3 regions of the Rhodoferax sp. GW822-FHT02A01 genome follow, and region 1 is predicted to be linked to each of the others. Evidence: riboswitches for the same ligand, from Rfam matches in the RefSeq annotation. Region 1 holds a riboswitch; each other region holds the start of a gene.

Region 1 (4,012 bases):
GCCCGCGCCTACATGCACAAACTCCTGGCCGCCATGAGCCAGGCCGGTGGGTCGGATCTGTTCATTGCCAACGACTTTCCCCCCAGCATGAAGGCCCACGGCAGCATGCAGCCGCTGACCAACCAGAAGCTCAACGGTGAGATGACCAAGATGTTCGCCCACTCCCTGATGAACGAGAAGCAGCGCGCCGAGTTCGCCAAGGAGATGGAATGCAACTTTGCCATCAGCATTCCCGGCGTGTCGCGTTTTCGCGTCAACGTCTATGTGCAGCAGCAGAACGTGGCCATGGTGGTGCGCACCATTGCCTCCGAGATTCCCAATTTCGAGAAGCTCTCGTTGCCGCCCGTGCTCAAGGACGTCATCATGAACAAGCGCGGGCTGGTGCTGGTGGTCGGCGGCACCGGCTCAGGCAAGTCCACCTCGCTAGCCGCCATGATCGACTACCGCAACCACACCTCGGCTGGGCACATCATCACGGTGGAAGACCCGGTGGAATACGTGCATGTCTCCAAGAAGTCGCTGGTGAGCCACCGCGAAGTGGGAGTGGACACCCACAGCTGGCACCATGCGCTGAAGAACACCTTGCGCCAGGCGCCGGACGTGATCCTGATCGGCGAGATCCGCGACCCCGAGACCATGGAGCACGCCATTGCCTTTGCCGAAACCGGCCACCTGTGCCTGGGCACCTTGCACGCCAACAGCGCCAACCAGGCCATAGACCGCATCATCAATTTCTTCCCGGAAGACCGGCGCAACCAGCTGCTGATGGACCTGTCGGCCAACCTGCGCGCCATCATCTCGCAGCGGCTGGTGCGCACCGAAGACGGCAAGGGGCGCAAGGCAGCCATCGAGATCCTGCTCAACACGCCCACGATTGCCGAGCGCATTTTCAAAGGCCAGTTCGGCGACATCAAGACCATCATGGAACGATCGCGCGAACTGGGCATGCGCACCTTTGACTGGGCCCTGTACGAACTGTATGACGAGGGCCACATCAGCTTCGAGGAAGCCATCCGCAATGCCGACTCCGCCAACGAGCTGCGCCTTGCCATCAAGCTCAAGAGCCGCCGTGGCGAGCCGCCCGGCGCGGACGGCCCAACCCTGTCTTTCGACAAGGAACCCACGCCCGAAGAGCTCGAAGTCATGCGCCAGGAGGAGCAGCGCAAACAGGCCGAGCGCAAGCGTCAGCTGGAGAACGAGGAACTGGAGCGCAAGCTCAAGGAAAAGGGCCTGGACAGCCGTTTCACCGACAGCCGCATCAGCACCCAATAGCACGTGTTAACCCTGTTGACCACCCGCGTCGCAGGGTGTACGCGCGACGTCGCTTTCGCATAGGTCCATTTGAATCTCCCTGTGGTCTCATTCACCACGTTCTAGGTGCCTGGCGGAAATTCTCCATCGGGATAATTGGGAAGCCGGTGTGATACCGGCGCTGCCCCCGCAACGGTAACGATGCCTCCAGTCCCGACAGGACGGCATCGAAGCCCGGAAACCAGCCTGGAAACACTGGATTTCGGCTGATCGCGGCGGGCGGTCAAGAGGCTGAGCACACGGGGCGTGTCAGACTACGTCACCTTCCGTGTTGTCCTCTTGCATCACCATGCGTTCAGTCCTCTTGTTTTTTTAAGGACTCACATGGACACACGCACCAAGATGCTCCATCTGCTTCGCAGCAGACGGGACGGTTTCACTCTGGAACAGCCCTTTTACATCGACCCCGACTTCTACAAGCAGGACCTGGACCTGATCTGGTACCGCGACTGGCTTTTTGTCGGGCACAACTGCGAGGTCACCAAGCCGGGTAGCTACTTCACGGTTCAGGTGGGCGACTACCCCATTGTGGTGGTGCGTGGACGGGACGGGCAAATCAGAGCTTTTCACAACTCCTGCCGCCACCGCGGCAGCCGGGTCTGCGCATCGCACCGTGGCACGGCGGCCCGTCTGGTCTGCCCTTACCACCAATGGACCTACGACCTGGATGGCTCACTCGTCTTTGCGCGGCAGATGCCTGAGGACTTTGACAAGGCGGAGTTCGGTCTGAAACCCGTTGCTTGCGAAGATGTGGGGGGCTACATCTTCATCTGTCTGGCGCAAACCCCGATGGACTTCGAGCCGTTCCGGCAAATGGTGGAGCCGTATTTCGCACCGCACCGCCTGACCGACGCAAAGATCGCTTTCGAGTCGACCATCATCGAGAAGGGCAACTGGAAGCTCGTGTGGGAAAACAACCGCGAGTGTTACCACTGCGCGGCAAACCACCCGGCGCTGTGCAAGACCTTCCCCGAAGCGCCGACCGTTACCGGCGTGGAGGGCGCGGAAAACGATCCGGAGATGTTGGCGCATTGGGACCGCTGCGAGGCGGCAGGTCTGCCTTCGCGTTTTCGCATAGACCAGGCCGGCCAGTACCGCACCAGCCGCGCGCCCCTGCTGGGTGATGGCGTGAGCTACACCATGACGGGTCAGCGCGCGGTACGCAACAACCTGTCGGACAGCGTGTCTGCCGACCGCATTGGAACGCTGCTGCTGTTTCACTACCCAACCACCTGGAACCATGTGCTGGGCGACCATGCGGTCACCTTCCGGGTAATGCCCATCAGTGCCACGGAGACGGCGGTCACCACCAAATGGCTGGTGCACAAGGACGCGGTCGAAGGGGTCGACTACGACCTCAAGGAACTGACCAAGGTCTGGACCGAGACCAATGACGAAGACCGGCGCATCGTCGAAGAGAACGCGTTTGGCATCAAGTCTCCAGCCTATGAGCCGGGCCCCTATTCCGAGATGCACGAAGGCGGCGTGGTCCAGTTTGTGGACTGGTACGCCGGCTTCATGGCGCAACGTCTGGCCGAAATCGAAAAGCCCAAGCTGGGTCAGGTAGTTTGAGGAGCATGAGATGAACGCTGTGACGCATGCAGGCAATTTCCGGACGCTGGATGAGATGGAGCCCTGGAACGACAGTCAGCAGGGGCTGGAGGTGATCTCCGTCGTCGACGAGGCGCCGGGGGTGAAGACCTTCACGTTCCGTTCCGACACGCTTAGTTGGTTTCGTTACAAGCCCGGGCAATTCATTACGCTGCAGCTGCCGGCGCAGGACGGCGTTCTGAACCGGACCTACACCCTGTCGTCCAGTCCGTCGCGGCCCCATGCCATAGCGGTGACAGTGAAGGCACAGCCCGGTAGCGTAGGAACGCAATGGATGTTCGACAACGTGAAGTCAGGTTCCCGGCTCAAGGCCATGGGGCCGTACGGTGACTTCACACTGCACAAGCATCCGGCGGCAAAGTACCTGTTCATCTCCGCGGGCTCGGGCATCACGCCCATGATGTCGATGCTGCGCTGGCTGTACGACTGCGCGCCCGGCGCCGATGTGGTGTTCGTGAACTGCGCTCGCGCACCGGAAGAAATCGTCTTCCGACGGGAACTGGAACTGCTGGGCAGTCAGATGCCGGGCCTGTCGCTGCGCTTCCTGGTGGAGCAAAGGTCGTTGCGGGAAAGCTGGCCGGGCTTTGTCGGGCGCATTGATGCGCTGCCACTCACGCAGATGGCGCACGATTTCCAGCAACGTGAGGTGTTCTGCTGCGGCCCCGATCCCTTCATGCGCACCGTGCAAGGCATGCTGAAGTCTGCGCAATTTGATATGTCGCGCTACCACCAGGAGAGTTTTGGTGCAGCCGAAGCCGAAGTGCTTGGCACGCACGCCGCAGTTGGTGAAGCCCAGCAAGCGGGACCGGCTACGCTGCCCATTCGCTTCATGGACTCCAACCTGCAGGCGGAGTGCCTGCCCGGGAAAACGGTTCTGCAAACGGCGCGTGCCAGTGGCGTTCGCATTTCTGCAGCTTGCGAATCCGGCATTTGCGGCACCTGCCGGGTGCGCAAGCTATCCGGCGAGGTCACCATGAGCCACAACGGCGGCATTCTGGACGAAGACATCGCGGAGGGCTACATCCTGGCCTGCTGTGCAAGACCCACAACCGCGCTGGAAATAGAGGCCTGAGTCCTGTTTGCGTACACT
Region 2 (4,012 bases), 1.4 Mb from region 1:
GCTTCGCAGTTGCAGTGACGGCACGACCTGCTTCCGGATAGATGGAAGTCGTCACGCCAGCGGCGGTACAACCATAGGCCTGGGTGTAGTACTTGGTATCTCCCAGGTTGCTGACGCCCAAAGCAAACTCAGCCGACTTCATGGAGTAGGAGTAACGCGCGTCGACCGTGGTGTACGACGGCATGGTGCACTTGTTGGCAAAGTCGGGGCTTTGCGACGAAACCCAGTTGACACCAAAGTTCAACAGATGGCCGGCCGCAACCTTCCAGTCCAGGCCCAGACCGGCGGTATGTGCAGGCACCAGGGCAACGTCCTTGTCGGCGTACTGGCCGGACACAAAACGGGCCTGGCGCGCTGCCGCATTCACGCGCAGTGCGACGGATGTGCTGATATCGTGACGGCCTTCAAACTCGACGCCTTCCCTGCGGGTGGGATCAAAATTGACATTGGCGCCGTCGTAGCCAAATACGGAATTGGGTCCGATGGCGGTGCCGTCGTAGCCGATCTCGTTGTTCAGATCGCTGCGGTACCAACGCAGTTCCGCGCGGCCCTTGGCATATTGCCAACGCGCACCCAGTTCCACGTCTTTGGAGGTCTGTGGCTTGAGTGAAGTGCCGGGAGTCACAAAATTGATCTCGTCCACGTTGGCAAAGCGAAAGCTCTGGCCCGTACGGCCATAGACGTGAACGCCCTGCCCCAGATCCTGCGTGAGCCCCACATCCCAGGCAGTTTGCGAGTCATCCACGCCCGTGGCAACCCCGTCGCGTGTCTTCTTGACAGTCTCATTGCGCACGCCCAGGCTCAGCCGCGTTCCCGAGGGCAGGTAACTTATATCGTCGGTAATGTAGATGGCGTTGGACTGCGATCTGGCTTTGGATGGGGCGAGATCGTCGTACTTCCAGTCGCCCATGTCCGCACCCACGGTGAAGACATTGGCAAACGTCTCACCCTTGCGTTCGTTGCGCGCACGCAGGTTGGCACTTATGGCGTCCACATTTGCATCGGAGTAGTAACTCGGGCTGTAGTAGGCCTGCTTCTTGTTGCGCTCGCCATAGTCAAACCCCAGCTTCCAGTCCTCCAGGATGGCTTCTGCAAACACACCATAGACCTCGCTCTTGATCTGACCATAGTTCACCATGGACTTTGCAGTGTGCGGATCGGCGTCATATTGGGCCGCCGTGAGTGATCCTGGCAATCCGCTGTGCAACAGGTTGCGCGCAGCCTGGGCTCCCACACGCAACCAGTCGTTGGACCATTGCACCGTAGCGTCCAGATTGTTGTTGGTGGACGCAAAATTGTCCCGGTGACCGTCGGATTTGCGCTCGGAGCCCGCTACATCCAGCGAAACGGCTCCAGCCGCCACCGTTGCGCTGGTACGAAGTTCCTGCAACCCATAGCTGCCCGTGGATGCGGATACCACTGCCGCATTGTGACGCTCCACGCCCTGGCCTGCCTTGGTGCTGATCAGAATGGCGCCGCCGGTTGCGCCTTCGCCGTACATCACGGCCGCATTGCCCCGGATGACCTCGATTCTTTGCACGGACTCAATCGGGATGATTCCCATATTGGTTCCCGACAGATCCTGTTCGTTGAGTCTGCGTCCATCCAAGATCACAACCTGGTTGCTGTCCGACGTCTGACCGAAACCACGCAGATCAACAGCGTAATTGTTGCCACCGCTGGTGTCCAGACGCCCGGGCACGCCCAGAATCTTCATGATGGCCTCGCTCACCGAGGTGGCTCCGGATGCTTCGATTTCCTGGGCGGTGATCACGCTCACTCCATAGGGAAGTGCATCCACCGATTCCGAAAAGCGGCTGGCAGTGACGACCACTTCCCTGAGAAGGTTGACGGATTGCGCCTCTGCGCCCATGGAATACGCTGCACACAGGGCAACACCAAGCACGCTGACACGTGCACCCAAAACTCTAGACTTCATATTGAAAACAACCCGACTGAATACCCTTGCTGTCTTCCCCGACGGCGTATGGGCGTAAAAGGTCGCACCAACGTGCAACCACCTGGTTGGCCGGTATCCGGGCTGATGGAACGACCCTCATCGCCTTCCCGGACACGTGTTCAAGTGTCCAGTGGCTGTGATGAAAGCTGCGTCGGAGGACGCGTCCACTTACCGTTGCGGGGGCAGCGCAGGTTAGGCTGACCTGAATAGGTCCGGCCCTCCTGCTTCCCGTTGAACTGCGGCGTGTGAACCACACCGCGAGCACCAACGAAAGCATTTTAGCCTGAGGCCCTCGCGCCAAACCCTACAATGCGACTTCTATGGTGAACAACGCGACACCCATGTCGAAACCGTCTCAAGTCGACCAAATTGCCGAGCGTGTGGAACGTTTGCTGCTGCGCTATGCCGAGGTGCAGCGCACCAACGCCCTGCTTGCCAGGCAGCTCGAACTCCTCACGCAGGAACGAGACTCCCTCAAGTCCCGTCTGAGCGCGGCCCGAGCGCGGGTGGATGCGCTGCTGGAGCGATTGCCGGAATCCACTGCACAGAAGGATGCGCCATGAACCAGCTAGAAGTGCAGATCATGGGCCAAAGCTATTTGCTGGGCTGTCCCGAAGGCGGTGAAGAGCGTCTGCGCGAAGCCGTGCAGCGGGTGGACGAAGCCATGTGCAAGATCCGAGATGCAGGCAAGGTGCGTGCGCGTGACCGCATTGCCGTGCTGGCAGCACTGAATCTGGCATTCGATCTTTCCGACAAGGGTGCTGTGGAATCCGTGGCCGTAGAAGCGGCAGCTGCGCCCTCGCAACCGGCCTCAGCTTCCGAAGACAATGCCGTGCTGCAGTCCCTGCTGACCCGCCTGGACGACGCCTTGAGCGAAGACGGCCAGCTGCTCTGAATCTTTTTGCAGCCAATCGCAGGGTGCCTGGCACGCGGCTGAAAGCTGCGCCTACAATGGAGTGGTCTGCGAAGCTCGCCGGGCTTTATATTTCCTTGAACCAATGCTCATTGAGCCTGGGCTTGGAACATTGCCACTCCAGCGTGATCATCTCGCGTCAGATGAACCCAAGGTTTGTGCTGACCTCGCCCACCTGAACCCCGGTTCAGGATGCCGGTCCGGTGGCATTCGCAGACACCTTATTCAACCCCCTTGCATGACGCTGGAACCCCAACTGATTTTCGAGCTGGCCATGCTGGGGCTCGCAGGTGGCTTTCTGGCCGGGCTGCTGGGAATCGGCGGCGGCATGGTGCTGGCTCCCTTCATCACCATCATCCTGTCCACGCGCGGCATCAGTGCCGACCTGGCGGTGAAGATGGCCATCGCCACCTCCATGTCCACCATCGTTTTCACCTCGCTCTCCAGCATGCGTGCGCATCACCAGCGTGGCTCGGTGCGCTGGGACATTGCGCGCGGTCTGGCACCGGGCATTGTGCTGGGCGGCATCGTGGGAAGCCTGGGTATTTTTGCCTTGCTCAAGGGAACGACGCTGGCACTCATCTTTGCGGCCTTCATCAGTTTCTCGGCGACCCAGATGTTTCTGGACAAGAAGCCCAAGCCCGGACGGACTATTCCAGGCATGGCAGGACTGCTGGGAACTGGGGCAACCATCGGTCTGGTGTCCGGGTTGGTGGGGGCCGGAGGTGGCTTCATCAGCGTGCCGTTCATGGTGGCCCACAACGTCGCCATCATCAACGCCGTGTCCACCAGCGCGGCACTGGGCTTCCCCATTGCAATAGCCAATGCAGCAGGATATGCAGTGGGTGGACAGGGAGTCAGCGGACTGCCGCCCTGGTCACTGGGTTACATCTGGCTACCCGCACTGGCGGTCATCGCCAGTTGCAGCGTGCTCACGGCCCCCCTGGGCGCCGCGCTGGCACACCGCCTGCCCGTGGTACAACTCAAGCGCATCTTTGCGCTGGTGCTCTACCTGCTGGCAGCGTACATGCTGTGGAAGGGCCTGCACGGCTGAGCGCTACGGATTGAGCGCTGCGGCCTCACTGTCGAGTGCGGGTTCGTAAAAGTAGCAGATGCGTTGGCGTGGCTGCAGATAGTCC
Region 3 (4,012 bases), 2.4 Mb from region 1:
AAGAACCCCAAGCACATCCAAGCGATTTTTGTCACGAATACCTACCCTGGCGGTTACTGGGAAGACCAAGGGTACAACTGGTTCGGAGGAAGCTGAGTCCGCTCGGCTTGTTCCAAACATCGGCACTTTTGCCACATACATCACTCTGTGAATTGAAGGAAAAAACCATGAACAAACTGACCGCAACCATCCTGTCCGCCTGCATGCTGATCGCCACAAGCGGTGCCATGGCCGCTGACGAAATGAAGAAGGACGCCATGGGCAAGGATGCCATGACCAAGGACTGCATGAAAAAGGACTCCATGGGCAAAGACGCCATGGGCAAGGACTGCATGAAGAAGGACACCATGGGCAAAGACGCCATGAAGAAGGATGCCATGGGCAAGGACGAGATGAAGAAATAAGTCGTATCGTTGGTGCCGCAGCCGATGCCAACGGCCCAGCAATGGGCCAGGCGCATCGCGGTGCGGGCACTGATGCGGTCCGCTACGCAGGTAACTTCTATCGTGTCTTTATCAGCACTCTCCGGCACTTCGTCCATCGGGCCTGGCAACGGTGGGGGCGGCGCACCGGTCGCACTGCAAGCCAAACTGGCCCAATGCGAAAGACAGTTGGGCGACTGGCAAGCGTGCCCCTCAGGAAAAACCCCCGAAGGAAAACGCATCATCGAGAACCTGCAGTCTCAAATCAGAAACATCGAATCCCGCATGGCAGACGCGGACAGCGTGAATGCACGCTCGCCGTCAACTGGTTCGTCCGGTTCAGCGCTTTCGTCAGCACCGGTTGCTGCTCGGCCTGTGGGTCTTGGCGCCATCGGTGGTCTGGTAGACGTATTTGCCTGACCGCAACGCGCCCTTATGAGCAGGAAAGGCTGACCGCCTGCAGGGTTTCACCGGTCTGGATGTCGGAGACAACCAGGTTGATTTGGCGGGGGTGATCCGCCTGCGCGGGGATTGCATAAAACGTCAGTGTCTGGGCTCCCTCGTAGCGACCTACGGGCGCGTACTGCCGGACGACAAAGTCATGCTTCAGATACTCACCCGCGTTCTCACCTGCCTTGACGTGTGAGCTGTAGTTGTGCTCGGTGGTGGTCCAGTATGCGGTCCACGGGCCCGAACCTGCCACAGGGGTTACGCGTGCTTCAAAAGCGTTGGCGCGTGTACCGCCTTGCAAGTGAATCGTTGCCTTTGCGCTTGCGTTGAAATCGACGGCCTGCAAGGATTGCCTCCAGTTGGCCCAGTCACGCCCGTTGCGCACCAGTTGGGGGGTGTAGATGCCGCTCAATCGATTGGCGAATGCAATTTCCCTCTGGCGTACGGTGAATGCGGGATTGGCAAACGGATCCTTCCAGCCGATGTAGTCCCAATAGGCAACGTGGAAGGCCTGTGCCACCACGGGCTTGCCTTTCATGGTGGATAGCCATTGGTCTGCTGGTGGGCAGGAGCTGCAGCCCTCCGACGTGTAGAGCTCAATCACCGGGGTCAGTCGATCACCGGAGGTGACCTCACACGACGTGGGTGCAGCCCATGCCACGGCAGAGATCACCGCTGAAGAAAACCACAAGGCCAAGGGCCTAAAAGTAGGGAGGTGCATATGGAAAACATAGTTGGTGGAGATGCTCATTGGTCGGCCAACGCCTGCATTTCTTACTCGCATAACTACGTATAGCTAGCTATGTTTTTGTATGCATACATGGAAGTGGTCTTGCCATGCAATGCGAAAAAAAGAGCGCCATTGCAAAAAATGTTCTGCTAACATCCGCCCACGTTAAAGGTGTTCCCTGACTGTTCAGTTGAGGGAATTAAACGGGAAGTCGGTGCGTTGGTTCCATACAGGGGCCAACAATCCCAACGCTGCCCCCGCAACGGTAAGTGAGACAAGCTTGGTACGACAGCCACTGTGCGAAAGCATGGGAAGGCACCAAGTAGGTGATGCAAATCTCCACTCACGAGCCCGGAAACCGGCCTGTAACGCATACGTGCGGCATTGCGGTGGGCGATGTGGGCTGGTTGCAGGTGCTGGTGCACTGCTGCTGTCTCTCATTCTTTCTCCAACGTGTTCGCGTTTTGCATCTTGTACGCGGGTGTGCGTCTGGAGAGTTGGAATGAATATCCATTGGGCGTGCCTGCCATGAGCGGCACTGTCTGGTTTGTGGGCGCCGGTCCGGGTGACCCGGATCTGATCACGGTCAAGGGCCGCGACCTGGTCGCGCGCGCCGGTGCCATCCTCTATGCGGGTTCGCTGGTGAGTGCTGCGGCCTTGAGCTGGGCCGCGCCCGACTGCGTGGTGGCCGACAGCAAAGACATGACGCTGGAGCAGATGTCGGACTGGTTGATTGCGCATGCCAGCCGCTGCGACACCGTGGTGCGTCTGCAGACCGGCGACCCCGGCTTGTATGGCGCCTTGATTGAGCTGGTGCAGCCGCTGGACGCCGCGGGTGTGCCGGTGCAGGTGGTGCCCGGTGTGTCATCGGCGATGGCGTCTGCTGCCGCAGCGGTGGAGAGCCTGACGCTGCCGGAGGTCACGCAGACCATGATCTTCACCCGCGTGGAAGGCCGCACGCCCATGCCTGATGGCGAGTCGCTGGAAGAATTGGCGGCGCACCACTGCACGCTCTGCATATTTTTGAGCATCACCCTCATGGGCAAGGTCACTGCATCGCTGCGTGCGGCGGGCTGGTCGGAAGACGCACCCATCGTCGTGGTGCACAAGGCCAGCTGGCCGGGTGAAGAAAAAATAGTTCGCGGCACGCTGGCCACTATCCAGGCGCTGTGCCGCGAGGCCAAGATCGTCAGCCAGTCCATGATCATCGCAAGCCCCACGCTGGGCGCGCGCCACTGGACCACGCTGGCCAAGTCCAAGCTGTACGACGCCAGCTTCACGCACCGCTTTCGCCGCGCCAGTGTGCCCAGCGCAGCACTGGTCGCAGACCCTCACGCATCTTCCATGAAGGAACTTCCATGAACACAGAAACCATTCTCTTGGTGGGCCACGGCTCGCGCGAACCCTCCGGTAACGCAGAGATCGAGGCCTTTGCGGAACAGTGGCGCGCGCGCAAGCCGGGCTGGCGCATCGAGGTCTGCTTCATCGAGTTTTCTGACATCACCCTGAGTGAAGGGCTGCGCCGTGCGGCGCAGGGCGCCACGCGCGTGCTGGTGGTGCCGCTCATCCTCAACGCGGCGGGCCATGTGAAGATGGATATTCCGCAGGCCATTGATGGTGCGCGGCTGAAGTTTCCGGGTGTGCATTTTTCTTACGCGCCGCACCTGAGCGCATGCGACCCGATCCTGCAGATACTGCGCCGCCGTCTCAAGGACGCCATGCAGACGCTGGACATGCCCGACCCCACCAGCACCGGTGTGGTGGTGCTGGGCCGCGGCTCGTCGGACCGGCAGGCCAATGGCGACATGGCCAAGATGGCGCGCTGGCTGATGGAAGAGACGGACCACGAGCTGGTGGACCTGGCCTTTACCGGCATCACCTATCCCCGCCTGGAAAAGGTGGTGCAGCGCCAGAGCCTCTTGGGCATGAAGCAGGTCGTGGTGATTCCCTACTATCTGTTCAACGGCACGCTGGTGGAACGCATCACCCGGCAGGTGGAAAACCTGAGGGCGCAGTACCCCACGCTGCGGCTGATCTCCACAAAATATTTTGGTTTTGAGCGCGAGGTATTCGAGCTGCTGGAAGAGCGCGTTCAGGCACTGCGGCAGGGTGCGCCCATCCAGCTTATGCCCTGCGATGGCTGCAAGTACCGCAGCTTTGCCGAGGAGCACGGCATGGGCGGCCACCACCACGACGACACGTTGCCGCACGACCATGCACATGATCACGCCCACCCGCATGCACATGACCATTCGCATGCCCACGGACACGCTGCGACCGGAGCCCACGCATGAGCGGGATCAACACCAACGTGGTGACCGAGCAGCTCACCGCTGCAGGCCGCGCCATCGAGCACGACTCCTTTGCGGTGATCGACCGCGAGGTGCAATCGCACAACTACAGGCCCGAG

What was found. A riboswitch is a leader RNA that binds a small molecule or an ion and turns the genes downstream of it on or off. The one in region 1 is predicted to bind cobalamin.
Region 2: it holds a riboswitch for cobalamin, as region 1 does, so the genes downstream of both, AAGF34_RS21495 (TonB-dependent receptor) here and AAGF34_RS14470 (aromatic ring-hydroxylating dioxygenase subunit alpha) in region 1, are expected to answer to the same signal.
Region 3: it holds a riboswitch for cobalamin, as region 1 does, so the genes downstream of both, cobM (precorrin-4 C(11)-methyltransferase) here and AAGF34_RS14470 (aromatic ring-hydroxylating dioxygenase subunit alpha) in region 1, are expected to answer to the same signal.

Annotation. Positions count from the first base shown of each region.
Region 1 is NZ_CP152376.1:3,095,109-3,099,120, forward strand. Features, by position in the region: gene AAGF34_RS14465 (PilT/PilU family type 4a pilus ATPase) at 1-1,272, shown strand, start outside; cobalamin riboswitch at 1,359-1,516, shown strand; gene AAGF34_RS14470 (aromatic ring-hydroxylating dioxygenase subunit alpha) at 1,636-2,883, shown strand; gene AAGF34_RS14475 (hybrid-cluster NAD(P)-dependent oxidoreductase) at 2,894-3,994, shown strand.
Region 2 is NZ_CP152376.1:4,532,832-4,536,843, forward strand. Features, by position in the region: gene AAGF34_RS21495 (TonB-dependent receptor) at 1-1,939, opposite strand, end outside; cobalamin riboswitch at 2,010-2,244, opposite strand; gene AAGF34_RS21500 (DUF904 domain-containing protein) at 2,302-2,523, shown strand; gene AAGF34_RS21505 (cell division protein ZapA) at 2,520-2,855, shown strand; gene AAGF34_RS21510 (sulfite exporter TauE/SafE family protein) at 3,112-3,927, shown strand; gene AAGF34_RS21515 (HD domain-containing phosphohydrolase) at 3,931-4,012, opposite strand, start outside.
Region 3 is NZ_CP152376.1:5,445,371-5,449,382, reverse strand. Features, by position in the region: gene AAGF34_RS25745 (molybdopterin-dependent oxidoreductase) at 1-96, shown strand, start outside; gene AAGF34_RS25740 (pentapeptide MXKDX repeat protein) at 168-404, shown strand; gene AAGF34_RS25735 (hypothetical protein) at 507-842, shown strand; gene AAGF34_RS25730 (DUF1223 domain-containing protein) at 856-1,563, opposite strand; cobalamin riboswitch at 1,755-1,984, shown strand; gene cobM (precorrin-4 C(11)-methyltransferase) at 2,131-2,964, shown strand; gene AAGF34_RS25720 (sirohydrochlorin chelatase) at 2,961-3,896, shown strand; gene AAGF34_RS25715 (precorrin-8X methylmutase) at 3,893-4,012, shown strand, end outside.